3 regions of the Kitasatospora sp. NPDC059408 genome follow, and region 1 is predicted to be linked to each of the others. Evidence: riboswitches for the same ligand, from Rfam matches in the RefSeq annotation. Region 1 holds a riboswitch; each other region holds the start of a gene.
The links. Region 1 has a riboswitch for thiamine pyrophosphate ahead of thiO (glycine oxidase ThiO). Riboswitches for the same ligand answer to the same signal wherever they lie in the genome.
Positions count from the first base shown of each region.

Region 2: it holds a riboswitch for thiamine pyrophosphate, as region 1 does, so the genes downstream of both, thiC (phosphomethylpyrimidine synthase ThiC) here and thiO (glycine oxidase ThiO) in region 1, are expected to answer to the same signal.
Region 3: it holds a riboswitch for thiamine pyrophosphate, as region 1 does, so the genes downstream of both, ACFXDE_RS29285 (purine-cytosine permease family protein) here and thiO (glycine oxidase ThiO) in region 1, are expected to answer to the same signal.

Region 1 is NZ_JBHYWI010000092.1:18,209-23,972, forward strand. It holds gene pknB (Stk1 family PASTA domain-containing Ser/Thr kinase) at 1-178, opposite strand, end outside; gene ACFXDE_RS37665 (thiazole synthase) at 259-1,056, opposite strand; gene thiS (sulfur carrier protein ThiS) at 1,062-1,271, opposite strand; gene thiO (glycine oxidase ThiO) at 1,268-2,452, opposite strand; TPP riboswitch at 2,447-2,559, opposite strand; gene ACFXDE_RS37680 (NAD(P)/FAD-dependent oxidoreductase) at 2,688-3,884, shown strand; gene ACFXDE_RS37685 (Rv2175c family DNA-binding protein) at 3,927-4,292, shown strand; gene thiE (thiamine phosphate synthase) at 4,292-4,942, shown strand; gene ACFXDE_RS37695 (polyprenyl synthetase family protein) at 4,974-5,764, opposite strand, start outside.
Region 2 is NZ_JBHYWI010000048.1:37,554-43,317, reverse strand. It holds gene ACFXDE_RS28125 (metallophosphoesterase) at 1-2, shown strand, start outside; gene ACFXDE_RS28120 (hypothetical protein) at 245-1,066, shown strand; gene ACFXDE_RS28115 (hypothetical protein) at 1,122-1,337, opposite strand; gene thiC (phosphomethylpyrimidine synthase ThiC) at 1,504-3,318, opposite strand; TPP riboswitch at 3,313-3,448, opposite strand; gene ACFXDE_RS28105 (hypothetical protein) at 3,546-3,746, shown strand; gene ACFXDE_RS28100 (SPFH domain-containing protein) at 3,921-5,363, shown strand; gene ACFXDE_RS28095 (DUF5326 family protein) at 5,449-5,649, opposite strand.
Region 3 is NZ_JBHYWI010000052.1:30,175-35,938, reverse strand. It holds gene ACFXDE_RS29290 (S1C family serine protease) at 19-1,917, opposite strand; TPP riboswitch at 2,151-2,298, shown strand; gene ACFXDE_RS29285 (purine-cytosine permease family protein) at 2,291-3,742, shown strand; gene ACFXDE_RS29280 (glycerophosphodiester phosphodiesterase family protein) at 3,822-4,646, shown strand; gene ACFXDE_RS29275 (ATP-binding protein) at 5,094-5,510, shown strand; gene ACFXDE_RS29270 (DUF5926 family protein) at 5,637-5,764, shown strand, end outside.

The DNA.
Region 1 (5,764 bases):
TGAAGCCCTCGTCCCCGGCGAGGTCGGGGTGCATCACCTTGAGGGCGAGCACGCGGTCGAGCCGGGTGTCGGTGCCCTTGTAGACCGTGGACATGCCGCCGGTCGCGATGCGCTGCTCGACCCGGTACCGGCCGTCGAGCAGGGTACCGATCAGGGGGTCGCGCCATGCCGTGTCCACCCGAGGAGTGTAGTGCGGCGGGTCACGGCCGGTCCCGGCGGACATCGCCTCCGGGACCGGCTTGTGACACGGGTGCCGCGTCAGAACGCCGGACGCTCGCGGGTGTCGAGGTCGGCGCGGCCGGCCATCGCGGAGGAGGCCTCCGCGTGGAAGCGGCGCGGGATCCGGCCGGCCCGGTGGGCGAGGCGGCCGGCCTCGGTGGCGTGCCGCATGGCCTCGGCCATCAGGACCGGGTCCTGTGCGCGGGTCACCGCGGAGGCGAGCATCACGGCGGAGCAGCCGAGCTCCATCGCCAGCGCGACGTCGGAGGCGGTGCCGGCGCCCGCGTCCAGGACGACCGGGACGTTCGCGCCCTCCACGATCAGCTGGAAGTTGTGCGGGTTGCGGATGCCGAGGCCGGAGCCGATCGGCGAGCCGAGCGGCATGATCGCCGCGCAGCCGACGTCCTCCAGCTTGCGGGCCAGCACCGGGTCGTCGTTGGTGTACGGGAGCACCGTGAAGCCGTCGTCGACGAGGGTCTCGGCGGCGTCCAGCAGCTCGATCGGGTCCGGCAGGAGGGTCCGCTCGTCGGCGATGACCTCCAGCTTCACCCAGTCGGTGCCGAGTGCCTCGCGGGCCAGCCGGGCGGTCAGCACGGCCTCGCCGGCGGTGAAGCAGCCGGCCGTGTTGGGCAGCACCCGGATGCCGTTGCGGGTCAGCACGTCCAGGACGGAGCCCTGGGTGGTCGCGTCGACCCGGCGCATCGCGACGGTGGTCAGCTCGGTGCCCGAGACCCGCAGGGCCTGCTCCAGGACCTCCAGGCTGGGGGCGCCGCCGGTGCCCATGATGAGCCGGGAGGTGAAGGTCGTCCCGGCGATGGTGAAGAGGTCGTCGGCCATGGCGCTCAGCCTCCCTGCACGGCGGTGAGGATCTCGATCCGGTCGCCCGCCGAGAGCCGCGTCTCGGACCACGAACCACGCGGCACCACGGCCTCGTTGAGCGCGGCGGCGACGCCGGTGTTGGCCTTGCTGAGGGTGGTGACCACCTCGGCGAGGGTGGTCGCGGCGGGCACCTTGCGGGGCTCGCCGTTGACGGTCAGTGCGATGTCGGTCATGCGACGGCCTTCGTGGTGGAGCGGGCGGGGGAGAACCGGGAGGGTGCGAACGGCCGTGCGAGCTCGGGGACTTCGCCGGTCGCCAGGTAGTCGGCGAGCAGGTCGGCGGTGACCGGGGTGAGCAGGACGCCGTTGCGGTAGTGGCCGGTCGCGGCGACCAGGCCGGGCAGGTCGGTCGGTCCGAGCAGCGGTGCGTTGTCCGGCGAGCCGGGACGCAGCCCGGCCGAGGTCTCGACGAGCGGGAGTTCGGTGATGCCGGGGACCAACTCGTGGGCGTCGCGCAGGAGTTCGTAGACCCCGCCGGCGGTGACGGTGGTGTCGTAGCCCTGCTCCTCGGTGGTCGCGCCGATCACCAGCTCGCCGTTCTCGCGCGGCACCAGGTACAGGTGCTGCCCGCGCACGACCGCGCGGACGTTGCGGTTGAGGAAGGGCCGGTAGGCGTCGGGGATCCGCAGCCGCAGGATCTGCCCCTTGACCGGACGGACCGCCGGCAGCACGTCCTCCGGCAGGCCGGGCAGCCGGTGGCTGTGCGGGCCGGCGGCGAGGACGACCCGGTCGGCGGCGAGGGTCCCGCCGGTGCCGAGCCGGGCGCCGACCGCGCGGCCACCCTCGACCAGCAGCTCGACGGCCTCGGTGCGGTGGAACACGACGCCCGCGCGTTCGCAGGCGCGGACCAGCGCGGTCAGCAGCCGGCGGGGGTCCACCTGGTGGTCGTCGGCCACGTGCAGGCCGCCGCGCACGCCGGGGGCCAGCATCGGTTCCAGCTTGCGGGCCTCCCGGCCGGTCAGCCAGGTCGAGTCGAGGCCGAGCCGCTCGTGGAAGGCGTGCAGGTCGCGCAGCTCCGCGCGGTCGTCGGAGTCCAGCGCGACGGCGACCGTGCCGCACCGGCGGTAGCCGGTGTCCTCGCCGCCGCTCGCCTCGGTGAGCTCGGCGGCGAACGCCGCGTACCGCTCGTTCGAGGCCATCCCGAGGCGCAGCAGCGGCTCCTCGCCGTACTGCAGCTCGGTGACCGGGGCGAGCATCCCGGCCGCGACCCCGGCCGCCCCGTGACCGGGGGAGGGGTCGACCACGACGATGTCCTCCAGGCCGCGCTGCGCCGCCCGCCAGGCGACGGCGAGGCCGATGACGCCCCCGCCGATCACCAGCACGTCGGCGCGGCTGCCCGGTGCCAAGCGTGTCAAAGCTGCTCTTCTCCCTTCGCCGGTATGACCCGGATCAGGTTCGGACGGTCGCGGGCCGTGCCAGCCCGCCTCTCAGCCCGGTACGCCGGGCTCCCGTGATGGTGTCCCCACCATAACTCCGGTGGTCCGCCCGGCCGAAGGCCCGTACGAAGGGTGGACGGGCCCGGCGCGGCCCGCCCGTGCGCGGGACGGACGGGCCGCCGGGGCGCGTGGGGCGGCTGAGTACAGTGGCGCCGTGGCAGAGCTGAGCGGAACGGATCGGGTGGTCGTCGTCGGGGCCGGGCTGGCCGGCGCGCAGTGTGCGCTGGGGCTGCGGCGGGGCGGCTGGCAGGGGCGGATCGTGCTGGTCGGGGAGGAGCCGCACGCGCCGTACGACCGGCCGCCGCTCTCCAAGGACGTCCTGCTCGGCAAGAGCGACGCCACCACGCTGGACATCGACTTCCCGCACCTCGGCGTCGAGCTGCTCACCGGCCGGCGCGCCACCGGACTCACCCCGGGCGTGCTGCACACCGACGCCGGCGACCTCCCGTACGGATCGCTGGTGATCGCCACCGGCGCGACCCCGCGCGCCCTGCCCGGCGCCGAGCGCGCCCACCTCCTGCACACCCTGGACGACGCGCTCGCCCTGCGCGCGCTGCTGCGGCCCGGCCTGCGCCTGGTGCTGGTCGGCGCCGGCTGGATCGGCGCGGAGGTGGCCACCGCCGCCCGGGAGGCCGGATGCGAGGTGACCGTCGTCGAGGCGGGCCCGGCGCCCGTTCCCGGTGCGCTGCCCGGGGAGGTCGGCGCGGCGATGGCCGCCTGGTACGCCGGGGCCGGGGTGGACCTGCGCTGCGGCGTCGGCGTCGCGGCCGTCGAGCCCGGCGCGGTGCTGCTGGCCGACGGTTCGCACCTGCCCGCCGACGAGGTGGTGGTCGGCATCGGCGCCCGGCCCGCGACCGACTGGCTGGCCGGCACGGGCGTCGAGCTGGACGCGACCGGTGCGGTCGTCGTGGACGGGCGGCTGCGCACCAGCCTGCCGGGCGTCTTCGCGGCCGGCGACTGCGTCAGCTACCCGTCGGTCCGCTCCGGCGCCCGGCTGGCCGTCCAGCACTGGGACCACGCGCTGCAGTCCGGCGAGGCGGCGGCCGCCGCCGTCCTCGGGGTGGACGCGCCGTACGACCCGGTGCCGTACTTCTGGTCGGAGCAGTTCGGCCGCATGGTGCAGTACGCCGGGCGGCACGCCGACGGCGACGAGCTGCTCTGGCGCGGCTCCCCGCAGGACGCGACCTGGTCGGTGCTGTGGCTGCGCGACGGCGTGCCGAGCGCGCTGCTGGCCGTGGACCGCCCGCGCGACCTCACCCAGGGCCGCCGCCTGATCGAGCGCGGCACCGCGCTGGACCCGGCCCGGGCCGCGGACCCGGCGGTGGCGCTGAAATCGGCGGTCGCGGGGTAGCGGCTGGTGCGCGGCGGGCTCCGGAGGTGGCAGTCTGGTGGCGTGAGTGAGATCGAAAGCAAGATTGAAGCCCTGGTCGCCGAGTGGATGTACCTGCCCGACATCTCGGAGCAGTGGGGGGTCCGCGTCACCGAGGTGCGCGACCTCGTCCGCAACGGCGGCCTGATCGCCGTCCGGCGGGGCCCGAACAACTCGCTGCAGGTCCCTGCGGCGTTCATCGACGGCCAGGGGCTGGTCAAGCACCTGTCCGGCACCCTGACCGTGCTGCGCGACTGCGGGTACAGCGACGTGGAGATCCTGGAGTGGCTCTTCACCGAGGACCCGTCGCTGCCCGGCAGCCCGATCCAGGCGCTGCGGGAGAACCGTGGCACCGAGGTCAAGCGCCGCGCCCAGGCGATGCTGATCTGATGGCGGCGGACACGCCGCGTCAGCGGCTGGCCGAGGCCCGGCTGTACCTGTGCACCGACGCCCGCCGCGAGCAGGGCGACCTGGCCGAGTTCCTGGACGAGGCGCTGGCCGGCGGGGTCGACATCGTCCAGCTCCGGGACAAGGGCCTGGAGGCCAAGCAGGAGCTGGAGGCCCTGGAGGTCTTCGCGGACGCCTGCCGCCGCCACGGCAAGCTGCTCTCGGTCAACGACCGCGCCGACGTCGCCCACGCGGCCCGGCCGGACGTCCTGCACCTCGGGCAGGACGACCTGCCCGTCCCGGCCGCCCGGGCGATCCTCGGCGAGGACGTCCTGATCGGCCGGTCCTGCCACGCCGAGTCCGAGGTGGACGCGGCGGTCGCCGAGCCCGGCGTGGACTACTTCTGCACCGGCCCGGTCTGGCCGACCCCGACCAAGCCGGGCCGCCCGGCCCCGGGCCTCGGTCTCGTCTCGTACGCGGCGAAGCAGCCCACCGACCGCCCGTGGTTCGCCATCGGCGGCATCGACCTGGGCAACGTCGACGAGGTGCTCGCCGCGGGCGCCCGCCGGATCGTCGTCGTGCGCGCCATCACGGCCGCGGACGACCCGCGGGCGGCCGCCGCCGAGCTCTCCCGGCGGCTGCGCCAGGCCTGATCCCGGCAGGGGCCGCCGTCGGCCGCGAGGCTCAGTACTTGCGGACGGTGGCGGCCTCGGCCAGGGCCAGCAGCACCTCGCGGGCGCGCCGGTCGGCGAGCGGCGCCGCCTCCAGGGCGGCCAGCGACTGCCGCATCAGCTCGTCGATCCGGGCCTCCACCAGTTCCGGCGCCCCGCTCCGCGCGACGAGGTCCCGCAGGCCGGCGACCTCGGCGGGCGCGAGGTCCGGCGCGCCGAGCCGCTCGTCCAGGTGCAGCGCGTCGGCGGCCGGCAGCCCGCGCATCGCGTGCGCGACCAGCAGCGTGCGCTTGCCCTCGCGCAGGTCGTCCCCGGCCGGCTTGCCGGTGACCGCCGGGTCGCCGAAGACGCCGAGCAGGTCGTCCCGCAGCTGGAACGCCTCGCCCAGCGGCAGGCCGAACGCGCCGTACGCCGCGACCAGGCCGGGCCCGGCGCCGGCCAGCAGCGCGCCGACCTGGAGCGGGCGCTCGATCGTGTACTTCGCCGACTTGTAGTGCAGCACCGTCTGCGCCCGGTCCAGCGCGCCCTCGTCCGTCGAGTCCCCGGCGACCGGCTCCAGCACGTCCAGGTACTGGCCGAGCATGACCTCGGTGCGCATCAGGTCGAACGCCGGCTTGGCGGCCAGCACCGCGGCGGGGGCCAGGCCGGAGCGCAGGAACAGCTCGTCGCACCAGATCAGCAGCAGGTCGCCGAGCAGCACGGCGGCCGAGGCGCCGTACTGCTCGCGGTCGCCGCGCCAGCCGCGCTCGCGGTGCATCGCCTCGAAGCGGCGGTGGATCGACGGCAGACCGCGGCGGGTGTCGC
Region 2 (5,764 bases), on a different contig from region 1:
GACGTCACCCGACGGCCCACCCGTCGCACGGGTGTTCCCGGCGCCCGGGCCGTCGCACGCGCGCGGCCCGGGGCGCGAAATTCCGGAATCGGACTGTCAGCGCGGGCGCACCCGCCCCTACCATGAGGCACACCACGAGCGGCCGCCCGTCCGGCGGCCCGCCTCCGCGCCCGATTCGGCGCCCCTGCGGGCCCACCCAGCCCGCGAGGCGGAGCGAACCGGGGTCCGCATGAACGGGGTCCCCATGACCAACCCCCCGCCGCTGCTCGCCGAGGACCGCCCGGAGTACGAGCGCCTCCTCGCCGAAGCCCTCCGCGACGGCACCGTCCGCACCGCCCTCCGCGCGCCCGGCGCACTCACCGCCGACCAGCTGCGCGCCCGCGCCCTGCGCGACGCCGACGCCATCGCCGCCGCGGCCGCCACCGAGTACGAGCACTACACCGGGCTGCGCGAGAGCCTGCGCAGCACGCCCCCGCCCGCCGAGGGCGCCGAGCCGGCCGCCCCCGGCCTGCTCTCCCAGCTGCGCTCCGCCGACGGCGGCGCCGGGCTCTTCCCGGTCCTCACCGTGCTCACCCCGATCCTGGCCTGGGCCGCGGCGCTGGTCCTGCTGCTCCTCGGGTACGCCCTGCGCGCCGCCGACCCCGGGCTCGTCCTCGCCCGCTCCCTGCTCACCGCGGGCTGGATCGCGCTCGCGGCCGGGATCGTCGCGATGACCGTCGGCCTCGTCGGGCTCGTCCTCACCGCGTTACGCGACGGCTCCGGCGCCCCCGCGGGCACCGACCCCGACCTCGCCGCCGAGCTCGCCGCCGCCCGCCGCGCCTGGCGCACCGCCCTGCGCGACCGCGGCCTCCTCCCCTACCTGCACGCCGGCCTCCCGGCCGTCCCCGCCCAGCGCCCGGACTTCACCAGCCCCGGCTACACCCCGCCGGGCTACACCAGCCCGGGCCCCGACGGCCTCACCGACCCCGAGGGCCGCGCCTCCCGCCCCGCCGCCTTCACCCCGCCCGACTTCAGCACCCCCGGCTACACCCCGCCGGGCTTCACCGGCCCCGACGAGGTCGGCTGACGCACCGCTGCCCCGGGCCACGCCCGGGGCAGCGCGCAGGACCCCGGAGCGGCCGCTACGGCAGGTAGCGTTCGAGCGCCGCCGCGCCCTTCTCGTCGATCTGCCGCCTGGCCCACGCGAGGCGCTCGGGCGTGACGTCCTGCCCGGACGCCATGACCAGGTCCTCGGGGTCGAAGGGCCGCTCGCCACCGCTGTACAGCTGCCGCGGGGACGCCTTGGCGTCCCGGTTCGTCTCGTCGCTCGGATCGGTCCCCTTGATCGGGCTGCCCATCGCTGCCTCCTTGGTCGGCCTTCCCCCCAGGGTGCCTCCGATTTCCCCCGGACGCACGACGGCGTGGCGGCAAAGGCCGGAACCCGTCCGAGGCCGCCGGGTGGAAAGGAAAACGGCCCGCGCTCTCCCCCCGGAGGAACGCGGGCCGGCTCTGGGGCGGCGGCGGTCAGTCCGCCATCGGCAGGTAGACCTTGTTGCCGTGGGCCTTGAACTCCTCGGACATGGCCTGCATGCCGGCCAGCGCCTCGGCGTCGAACTCGGTGCCGACGGCCGTGGAGCCGTCGCCGTGCTCGTCGCGGATCTTCTGCGAGATCTTCATCGAGCAGAACTTCGGGCCGCACATCGAGCAGAAGTGCGCGGTCTTGGCCGGCTCGGCGGGGAGGGTCTCGTCGTGGAAGTCGCGCGCGGTCTCCGGGTCGAGGGCCAGGTTGAACTGGTCCTCCCAGCGGAACTCGAAGCGGGCGTCGGAGAGGGCGTCGTCCCAGGCCTGGGCGCCGGGGTGGCCCTTGGCGAGGTCGGCGGCGTGGGCGGCGATCTTGTAGGTGATCACGCCGGTCTTGACGTCGTCCCGGTTGGGCAGGCCCAGGTGCTCCTTGGGCGTCACGTAGCAGAGCATCGCGGTGCCCCACCAGGCGATCATCGCGGCGCCGATGCCGGAGGTGATGTGGTCGTAGCCGGGGGCGACGTCCGTGGTGAGGGGGCCGAGCGTGTAGAACGGCGCCTCGTCGCAGATCTCCTTCTGGAGATCCATGTTCTCCTTGATCTTGTGCATCGGGACGTGGCCCGGGCCCTCGATCATCACCTGGACGTCGCGCTCGCGGGCGATCCGGCCGAGCTCGCCGAGGGTCTGCAGCTCGGCGAACTGCGCCTCGTCGTTGGCGTCGGCGATGGAGCCGGGCCGCAGGCCGTCACCGAGCGAGAAGGTGACGTCGTAGGCGGCGAGGATGTCGCAGAGCTCCTCGAAGTTCGTGTAGAGGAAGTTCTCCTTGTGGTGCGCGAGGCACCACGCGGCCATGATCGAGCCGCCGCGCGAGACGATGCCGGTCTTGCGGCGGGCGGTCAGCGGGACGTACCGCAGCAGCACGCCGGCGTGGACGGTCATGTAGTCGACGCCCTGCTCGCACTGCTCGATGATGGTGTCCCGGTAGACCTCCCAGCTCAGCTCCTCGGCCCTGCCGTCGACCTTCTCCAGGGCCTGGTACAGCGGCACGGTGCCGATCGGCACGGGGGAGTTGCGCAGGATCCACTCGCGGGTGGTGTGGATGTTGCGGCCGGTGGAGAGGTCCATGACGGTGTCGGCGCCCCAACGGGTGGCCCAGGTCATCTTCTCCACCTCCTCCTCGATCGAGGAGGTGACGGCGGAGTTGCCGATGTTGGCGTTGATCTTCACCAGGAAGTTGGTGCCGATGATCGCCGGCTCCACCTCGGGGTGGTTCACGTTCACCGGGATGACGGCCCTGCCGCGGGCCACCTCGTCGCGCACGAACTCGGGGGCCAGGCCCTCGCGCAGGGCGACGAACTCCATCTCCGGCGTGACGATCCCGCGCTTGGCGTAGGCGAGTTGGGTCACGGCGGCGCCGCCGCGGCCGCGCAGCGGGCGGCGGGGGCGGCCGGGGAAGACGGCGTCGAGGTTGCGCAGGTTCCCGCCGCGCGGCGAGGTGTGCTTGATGCCGTCGTCCTCGGGGCGGGCCTCGCGACCGTCGTACTCCTCGACGTCGCCGCGCTGGCGGATCCACGCGTCGCGCAGGGCGGGCAGGCCGCGGCGCACGTCGGGCTCGTAGGCGGGGTCGGTGTACGGGCCGGAGGTGTCGTACAGCGGAACGGTCTTGCCGTTGGTGAGCACCACCTCGCGGAACGGGACCCGCAGATCGGGGCGGGATCCCTCGCGGTGGGCCTTGCGCCAGGCCGGGGTCGGGTAGCCGGTGCGCTCGCTGCTGGGGGCGCTCTGGGCAGACTGCGGCTGTGCGTCGAACGTGGTCATCTGACCTTCACTCCCTACGCCGGCATTACCCGGTCCAGGTTCCTGCGGTCGGCGCAGCGTCCCGGCCGTCCGTCGACGGACCGTTCAGCGCCCTCTCAGCCCGGTGCTCCGAGCTCCCGCGTCCGCAGGCGGTGTTGCCTGCACATGACGCCCAACACCGTAGCGAGAGGATCGCCGCAGGTCCAGAGGGCTTCCGGTGGGCGGGCGGCGAGCGCAGACTGAAGCCCATGATCGGACTGACGGGACGGGTCACGGGGAAGGTCGGCGCGGGACTGGTCGGGGAGGTGCTGGTGCACGTGCCCGAGCGTCAGGGGACGGAGGCGTTCCTGGCGTACCTGGCGGTGCCGGGGGATCCGCTGCCGACGGGCACGCAGGTGATCGTGGTCGAGTACCAGGCGCCGCGCACGGTGTTCGTGTCGCCCCTCTGACGGACGATCCTCCCTCGTCACCGGGCCCGTGACAGGACCGGGACGAAGTCACGACGTCACCTACTGGCGCACGCGCACGAACAGGCGCAGAATCTCCGCTGCCACCGCGTCCGCGCACTCCTGCACAACCACGCGCAGCCACGGAGCGGTGTGCCTTGAAGGGGGAGTCGGCCGATGGTTATCGGCGTCGTCGCGGGGGCCGTGGTGGCCTCCATCATCGTTGTGATCATCCTGTTCAAGCTCATGTGGCGGGTCGCCGAGCCGAACGAGGCACTGATCATCTCCGGGTCGAAGCACGGGGACGGCCTGGGCTTCCGGATCGTCACCGGGCGGGGCACCTTCGTCGTCCCGGGCATGCAGGCGGTGCGCCGCCTGTCGCTGGACCTCAACGAGGCCGAGCTGGACGTCGAGTGCGTGACGCAGCAGGGCATCCCGGTGCACGTCAAGGGTGTCGTCATCTTCAAGGTCGGCGACGACTCGGTGTCGATCGCCAACGCCGCCCGGCGTTTCCTGGACCAGCAGAAGATGATGGGCCAGCGGGTGCACAACGTGTTCGCCGGTCACCTGCGCTCCATCGTCGGCGGGCTGACGGTCGAGGACATGATCCGCGACCGCGAGCGGCTGACCGGCGAGACCCGGGCCGCCTCGGGCGCCGAGATGGAGAAGCTCGGTCTGATCATCGACTCGCTGCAGATCCAGGAGATCCTGGACCCGACCGGGTACATCCGCAACCTCGCCGCCCCGCACGCCGCGGCCGTCCAGCGCGACGCCCGCATCGCGGCCGCCGCCGCCGACCGCGAGGCCACCGAGGCGGAGCAGGAGGCGTTCGCCCGCAAGGCCGAGGCCACCCGCAACAGCGAGATCCAGCAGGCCTCCTACCAGGCCGAGATGGACACCGCGAGCGCCCGCGCCCGGCAGGCCGGACCGCTCGCCGAGGCGGCCGCCCGCCAGGAGGTCGTCGTCCAGGAGACGAAGGTCGCCGAGCTGGAGGCCCAGCGCAAGGAGCAGCAGCTCCAGATCGACGTCCGCAAGCCGGCCGACGCCAAGGCGTACGAGACCCGCACCAAGGCCGACGCCGACCGTGACGCCCGGATCTCCTCGGCCCAGGCGCACGCCCGGGAGACCGAGCTGCGGGCGGCGGCCGACGCCAGCCAGGTGAAGGTCGCCGCGGCGGCCGAGGCGGAGGCCACCAAGCTGCGCGGCCTGGCCGCCGCCGAGGCGACCAGGGCCACCGGTCAGGCGGAGGCCGCGGCCGTCGAGGCCCGCGGTCTGGCGGACGCCGAGGCGGCCCGGGCGCTCGGGCTGGCCAACGCCGAGGGCATCCGGGCCCGCGCCGCGGCCCTCGCCGAGAACCAGGACGCCGTCGTGGCGCAGGAGTTGGCGGAGAAGTGGCCGGAGATCGTCCGGGCCGCGGCCGAGTCCTTCGGCAACGTCGAGCACATGGTGCTGCTCAACGGCGCGGACGGCATGGGCGAGATGTTCGCGAAGGCGCTCACCATGGGCGGCACCGGCCTCGGCCTGGCCCGCCAGCTGCTGAGCACCATGAAGGAGGCCCCGGCCGACGCGCCGGCCGACGCCAAGGCGCCGGTGGTGCAGCAGGTCCGCATCGAGGAGTGACCCGGCGCGGTCCCGCACCGCGACGGCCGAGGCCCGGCACCCCCACGACGGGGTGCCGGGCCTCGGCGTCGACGCCGGAGCGTCGTCAGAGCTTCGCCGCCTTCTTCACCAGGATGACCACGGCCGCCCCGATGCCGACCACGACCAGCAGCTTGATCAGCAGGCCCAGCAGCGCGCCGACCACACCGAACACGAAGGTCACGACGTTCCAGGCCAGCACCAGGACCAGCACCGGCACGACGATGTTGCGCACCCAGGAGGGCAGCGACTTCCAGAGCTCAGCCATGTCCGTTCCTTCTCTCCCCTCGGGCCGGCCGCCCCTTCGGTGCCGCATCCCGCTTGCTTTCGATACGTCGATCGTACGGGGGCGCCAGTGCCGGAACGAGGCCCAACGGCCCGGA
Region 3 (5,764 bases), on a different contig from region 1:
CGGTTTCCGGGCGCCGGGTCAGCTCGGGGTGTCGCCCTCCCGCGAGCCGAGGGTGACCTTGGTGGTCATGGTCTGGCCGTTGCGCTGGTACTCGACGTCGACGGTCTCGCCGGGCTTGTGCGTCCAGATCCGGCTGACCAGGGCCGGGCCGTTCTCGATCGGGGCACCGTTGAGCTTGGTGATGACGTCGCCGGGCTTGAGGCCGGCCTTGTCGGCGGCGCCGCCGGGGGTGACGGCGGGCTGGCCCTGGATGTCGCGGGTCTGGATCTGCGCCCCGTCGCCCTTGTAGTCGTCGTTGCGCAGCACCTGGAGCTGGGCGTAGACCGGCTTGCCGGTCTTGATCAGGGTGTCGGCGACCCACTTGGCCTGGTTGATCGGGATGGCGAAGCCGAGCCCGATGCTGCCGGCCCGCCCGTTGGCGGAGGCGTTGGACTGGATCGCCGAGTTGATGCCGACCACGGCGCCGCTGGAGTCGAGCAGCGGGCCGCCGGAGTTGCCGGGGTTGATCGAGGCGTCGGTCTGCAGGGCGTTCATGTAGGAGGCCTGGGCGCCGGTCTCGTCGCCGGAGGCGACCGGGCGGTCCTTGGCGCTGATGATGCCGCTGGTGACGGTCGACTCCAGGCCGTACGGCGCGCCGATCGCGATGGTGGCGTCGCCGACGTTGACCTTGTCGGAATCGGCCAGCGTGAGCGGGCTCAGCTTCTCCTTCGGCGGGTTGTCGATCTTGACGACGGCCACGTCGTAGCCCTCGGCGCGGCCGAGCACGGAGGCGCTGTAGGAGGAGCCGTCGGCGAACTTGACGGTCAGTTTGCCGCCGCCGCCGGTGACGGCGGGCGCCACCACGTGGTTGTTGGTGAGGATGTGGCCCTCGGTGTCGAAGACGAAGCCGGTGCCGGTGCCCGACTCGCTGCTGTTCTGCGCCTTGATGGTGACGACGCTCGGCAGCGCCTTCTGCGCGATGGCGGCGATCGAGCCGGGGGCGGGCTCGTTCTTCTGGGTGTTGCTGGCCTGGATGGTGGTGCTGCGGTGGTCGTCCGCGGAGGCGACGGAGTTGCCGTTGCCCGAGACCGCCACGCCGACGGCACCGCCGGCGATGCCCGCCACGAGGGCGACGGCGGCGATCAGGGCGACCAGGCCGCCGCGCTTCTTGCGGGGACCGCCGGGGCCGGCCGGGCCGCCGGGGTAGTCCGCCGGGTAACCGAGCGGGCCCGCGGGACCGCCGGGCGCACCGGGGGCGCCCGGGTAGCCGGGAATGCCGTGCGCGGCGGTGGTGTCGTGCCCCGCGCCCCAGCCGCCGAGCGGGCGGCCGGCGCCGAACGGGTGCTGGGCGCCGGGGGCGGCGTACGGGTCGTGGGCGCTGGCGGCGGGGACGCCGTGGGTCGGCGTCGCGTACGGGTTGGCGACCGGCGGCAGGACCGGGGTGGCCTCGCCGACGGGCGCGGCGGGCGCGGCCGGGGCGACGGGCGCAGCCGGTGCCGCGGCCGGGGCGGGCGGCAGGACCGGCGGCGGGGCGTCGATGTAGCCGCTCTCGGCGACCGGTGCGACCGGTGCGACCGGTGCGACCGGCGCGACCGGCGCCTCGGCGGGCGCGGCGGGGGCCGCCGCGGGCGCAGCGGGGGCGACGGGCGCCGCCTCCGGGGCGGGGACCTTGGTGAAGGCCATGGTGGGCTTGTGCCCGCCCTCGGCCGGCGCGGCGTCCGCCGGGGCCTCGGGCTCGGGCACCCGGCCGAAGGCCATGGTCGGCTTGTGCCCGCCGTCGGCCGGCGCGGCGTCCGCCGGGGCCTCGGGCTCGGGGATCCTGCCGAAGGCCATGGTGGGCTTGTGCCCGTCCGGAGCCGCGGCCGCTGCCGCGGCCTCGGTGCCCGAGGGCTGCTCCCCCTGCGGCCCGGTGGGCCCAACCTCGCGCTCGGTGCTCACGGACGACCTCCATAGCTGACAGAACCAAGGACCATAGTTTTTCGCACTGCCGATTCGATTGCCGTAAGGACCCCTCTGAAGAACTCATAAGAATCCTTAGGCGGGACCGACGCCTCCGCTCGACGACACGTTCCCGGCGGCGGCTCCCCCACCCCCGCCGAACGTCCCGCGATGCGGACCGCACGCCCCCTGGCCTTGGGCGTTCGCCCCGGTGCCGGTTAGCCTGTCGCTCCAAACTGACACGCGGGAGCTTGGACCTTCCAGGCTGAGAGTGCGCTGGTCGACCGTACGCCACGGGATCCCGGGCGGACCGTCGAGGGGGCGTTGACCGCCGGAACCTGTCCGGGTAATGCCGGCGTAGGGAGTATCGGCCATGCCGCCTGCTTCGCCATCCTCTTCTTCGGGCGCGCCCGAGTCCAAGGGTTTCTCCGAATCGTCCACGACCGGTCACGACGGGCCCGGAACCGGCGGGACCGCCGCCGCGACCGCGCTGCTGGACCGGCCGGAGAAGGCCGAGGCGCCACTCGTCCTCGACGCCGAGCCGCCGCGCACGCTGCGTTTCCGCGACCACTTCGCGCTGTGGATGAACCTCGGCGTCAGCCTGATCGGCTTCTCCACCGCCGCCACCGTGCTCGGCGCCCCGGGCAGCGAGCTGTCGCTGGCCGCCGCGGGCACCGCGATCGTGGCCGGCACCGCGGTGGGCACCGCGATGCTCGGCGTGGCCGCGCTGATCGGCGCCCGCACCGGCGCACCGGCGATGGCGAACCTGCGCGGGCTGTTCGGCACCCGGCTCTCGTACGTCCCGACGGTGCTGAACATCGTCCAGTGCATCGGCTGGGGCGTGTTCGAGCTCCTGACGATCGCGGCGGGCGCGCAGACGGTCGCCCACACGGACGGCTACCGGTGGCTGTTCGTCCTGCTCGCGGGCGGGCTGACCACCGTGCTGACGATCTGGCCGCTCGGCTCGATCCGGGTGCTGCGGCGCTTCGTGGCGGGCGCCGTCGCCGTCGCGATGGTCTACCTGACCGTCCAGCTGGGCCGGCACGGCGTGCCCGACCCGGGCAAGGGCAACTGGCACGGCTTCCTGGGCGCCACCGACGCGATGATCGCGGTGTCGATCTCCTTCGTCCCGCTCGCCGCCGACTACACGCGGCACTCGCGCACGCCGCGCTCGGCGTTCTGGGGCAGCTTCTCCGGCTACACCGTCGCCCAGGTGTGGTGCTACGCGCTGGGCCTGATGGCGCTGCTGCAGTCCGACGGCGACCCGAACAAGATCTTCGACTCCTTCCTCGGCGTCTGGGCGGGCTGGCTGTTCCTGCTGGTGCTGGTGCTGCGCGAGACGGACCAGTCCTTCGCCAACGTGTACTCGACCGCGATGTCGGTGCAGAACCTGCTGCCGCGGGCGGACCGCCGGGTGCTGTCCGGCGCGATCGGCCTGCTGACCACCGTGCTGGCGCTGCGGATCGACAAGTTCACCGACACGTACACCAACTTCCTCGGCCTGATCGGCTCGGTCTTCGTGCCGCTGCTGGCCGTGCTGGCGGTGGACTACTTCTTCGGCGCCGGCCGCAACGGCTGGAACCTCACCGCCGAGGCGCCCTCGCGCTGGCTGATGCTGCTGCCGTGGGTGCTCGGCTTCGCGGTCTACCAGTTCATCGCGCCGACCCCGGTGGCCGGCTGGTGGACCGACTTCTGGACCTCGGCCCAGGGGGCGCTGCACTTCACCCCGCAGGAGTGGACGTCGGCCTCGCTGTTCGCCTTCGCGGTGCCCGCGCTGGTCACCTGGGCGCTCACCCCGCTGAGCCGGCGCACCCCGCAGCACTGAGGGACGGGAGGCGAGGACGGCCCCTCGGGTTGGGACCGTCTTCGCCTCCGCGTCACCTGCTCCGCCTATCGTTGACGGCGTGACCAGCCCAGATCTGTCTTCGACGGCCCCGCGCACCGCGCCGTCCGTCCAGGTAGTCGCCCACCGCGGCTCCTCGGACGCCCTGCCCGAGCACACCCTGGCCGCCTACCGGCGGGCCCTCGAGGAGGGCGCGGACGCCGTCGAGTGCGACGTCCGGGTGACTGCCGACGGCGAGCTGGTCTGCGTGCACGACCGCCGCATCGGCCGGGTCTCCAACGGCCGCGGCACCGTCTCGGCGATGACGCTCGCCGAGCTGCAGGACTACGACTTCGGCGCCTGGAAGACCGGCCGGCCCAGCACCGACCCCGAGCTGCGCGGCGTGCTGACCCTGGAGCGGCTGCTGGAGCTGGTCGTGGACTGCGGACGGCCGGTGGACCTGGCGATCGAGACCAAGCACCCGGTGCGCTTCCGCGGCCGGGTCGAGGCCGAGCTGCTCCGGATGCTCGAACGGTTCAAGATCTCCGGCACCCGCGAGGGCGACCGCCCGTCCGCCCGGATCATGAGCTTCTCGTCGATCGCGCTGGACCGGGTGGCCGCCGCCGCGCCGGACTACCCGCGGGTGTTCCTGATCGAGCGGATGCTGCCGCTGCTCGGCCGGCTGCGGGAGGGCCGGCCGCTGCCCGGCGGGGCGCGGATCGCCGGGCCCGGCATCGACCTGGTGCGGGCCAAGCCCGACCTGGTGCCGCGGCTGCGCGAGCTGGGCCACGAGGTGCACGTGTGGACGGTCGACGAGCCGGCCGACGTGGACCTGTGCCTGGAGCTCGGGGTGTCGGCGATCATCACCAACAAGCCCGCGCAGGTGCTGGCGCAGCTCGGCCGCTGAGGGCCCCGGAGCGCCCACGGGTCCCACGGATCCCGGTGGGTGCCGACCGCTCTGTCGGAACCTGATCGCCGAACCCGACCGATCCGGTCGGCATTCAAACCTTCCGCGCACGTTTCTTGCCGGAAATCGTGCGCCGGCGCGACGGAGGGTGAGCGGGGAATGACCTCCCGCCCACCCTCGGTCGCGCTGCTCGAAATGGGCTCGCGGGATCGTCGCGCGGTCGTTTCCGACGCATTACCAAGGGGCATCCATCCCTCGGCATACGCTGAAGGAGGTCCGGGGGTGGCGTTGATGGTGGCGCGCGAAGTGCCGACTTCATCGACCATGGCAGTGCCGCACGGCCCAGCGAGTGTCGGGGTCGCACGGCGCCGACTGCGTCGAGATCTGGGTGATCGGCAGATACCGGAACCGGTCATCGATGATGCCGTACTGATCCTTTCCGAGCTGTTGAGCAATGCGTGCCGGTACGCCCGGCCGCTCGGCCCGCTGCCCGCGCTCGGGCGCGGCACCCTGGCCGAGGTCGTCGACCAGGTACTGGTCGGCGTCCCGTCCGGGCCGCACGCCGGTGCGCCGGCCGGCCGGGACGCGGAACAGCCCGGCGACGACGGCGGCGTGCTCGTCCGCTGGCAGATGCACGCGGACGGCGTGCTGACGGTGGAGGTCACCGACGGCGGCGCACCGACGCGGCCCGAGCCCGGCAGCCCCTCGCTGACCTCGCGCGGCGGCCGCGGCCTGGGCATCGTCGACCAGCTCGCGAGCGACTGGGGCGTGCGCGACGCACCCGGCGAGGTGACGGTCTGGGCCGCGCTGCCCGCCCGCGCGCGGCACGCCAGGCGCACCGGCGGTGACGCCCGCAGCGCCTGAGCGCCCCGCCCGCAGGCCCCGGGCGCCCCCGCCGCAGCGCTCCCGCCCCGGCGCGTGCCCGCGCGCCGGGAGAACGTCAGTAGGCTTCCCGGAGCAAAGGACCACCGTCCCCGGGAGAGCCGCACCATGGGCAAGAAGGCCGCCAAGAAGGCGCCGCAGCGCCAGTCCACCACCGCCGTCACGGGTGAGGTCCCCGTGGTCGGGGCCCGCGACGACTGCCCGTGCGGCTCGGGCCGCCGGTACAAGGCCTGCCA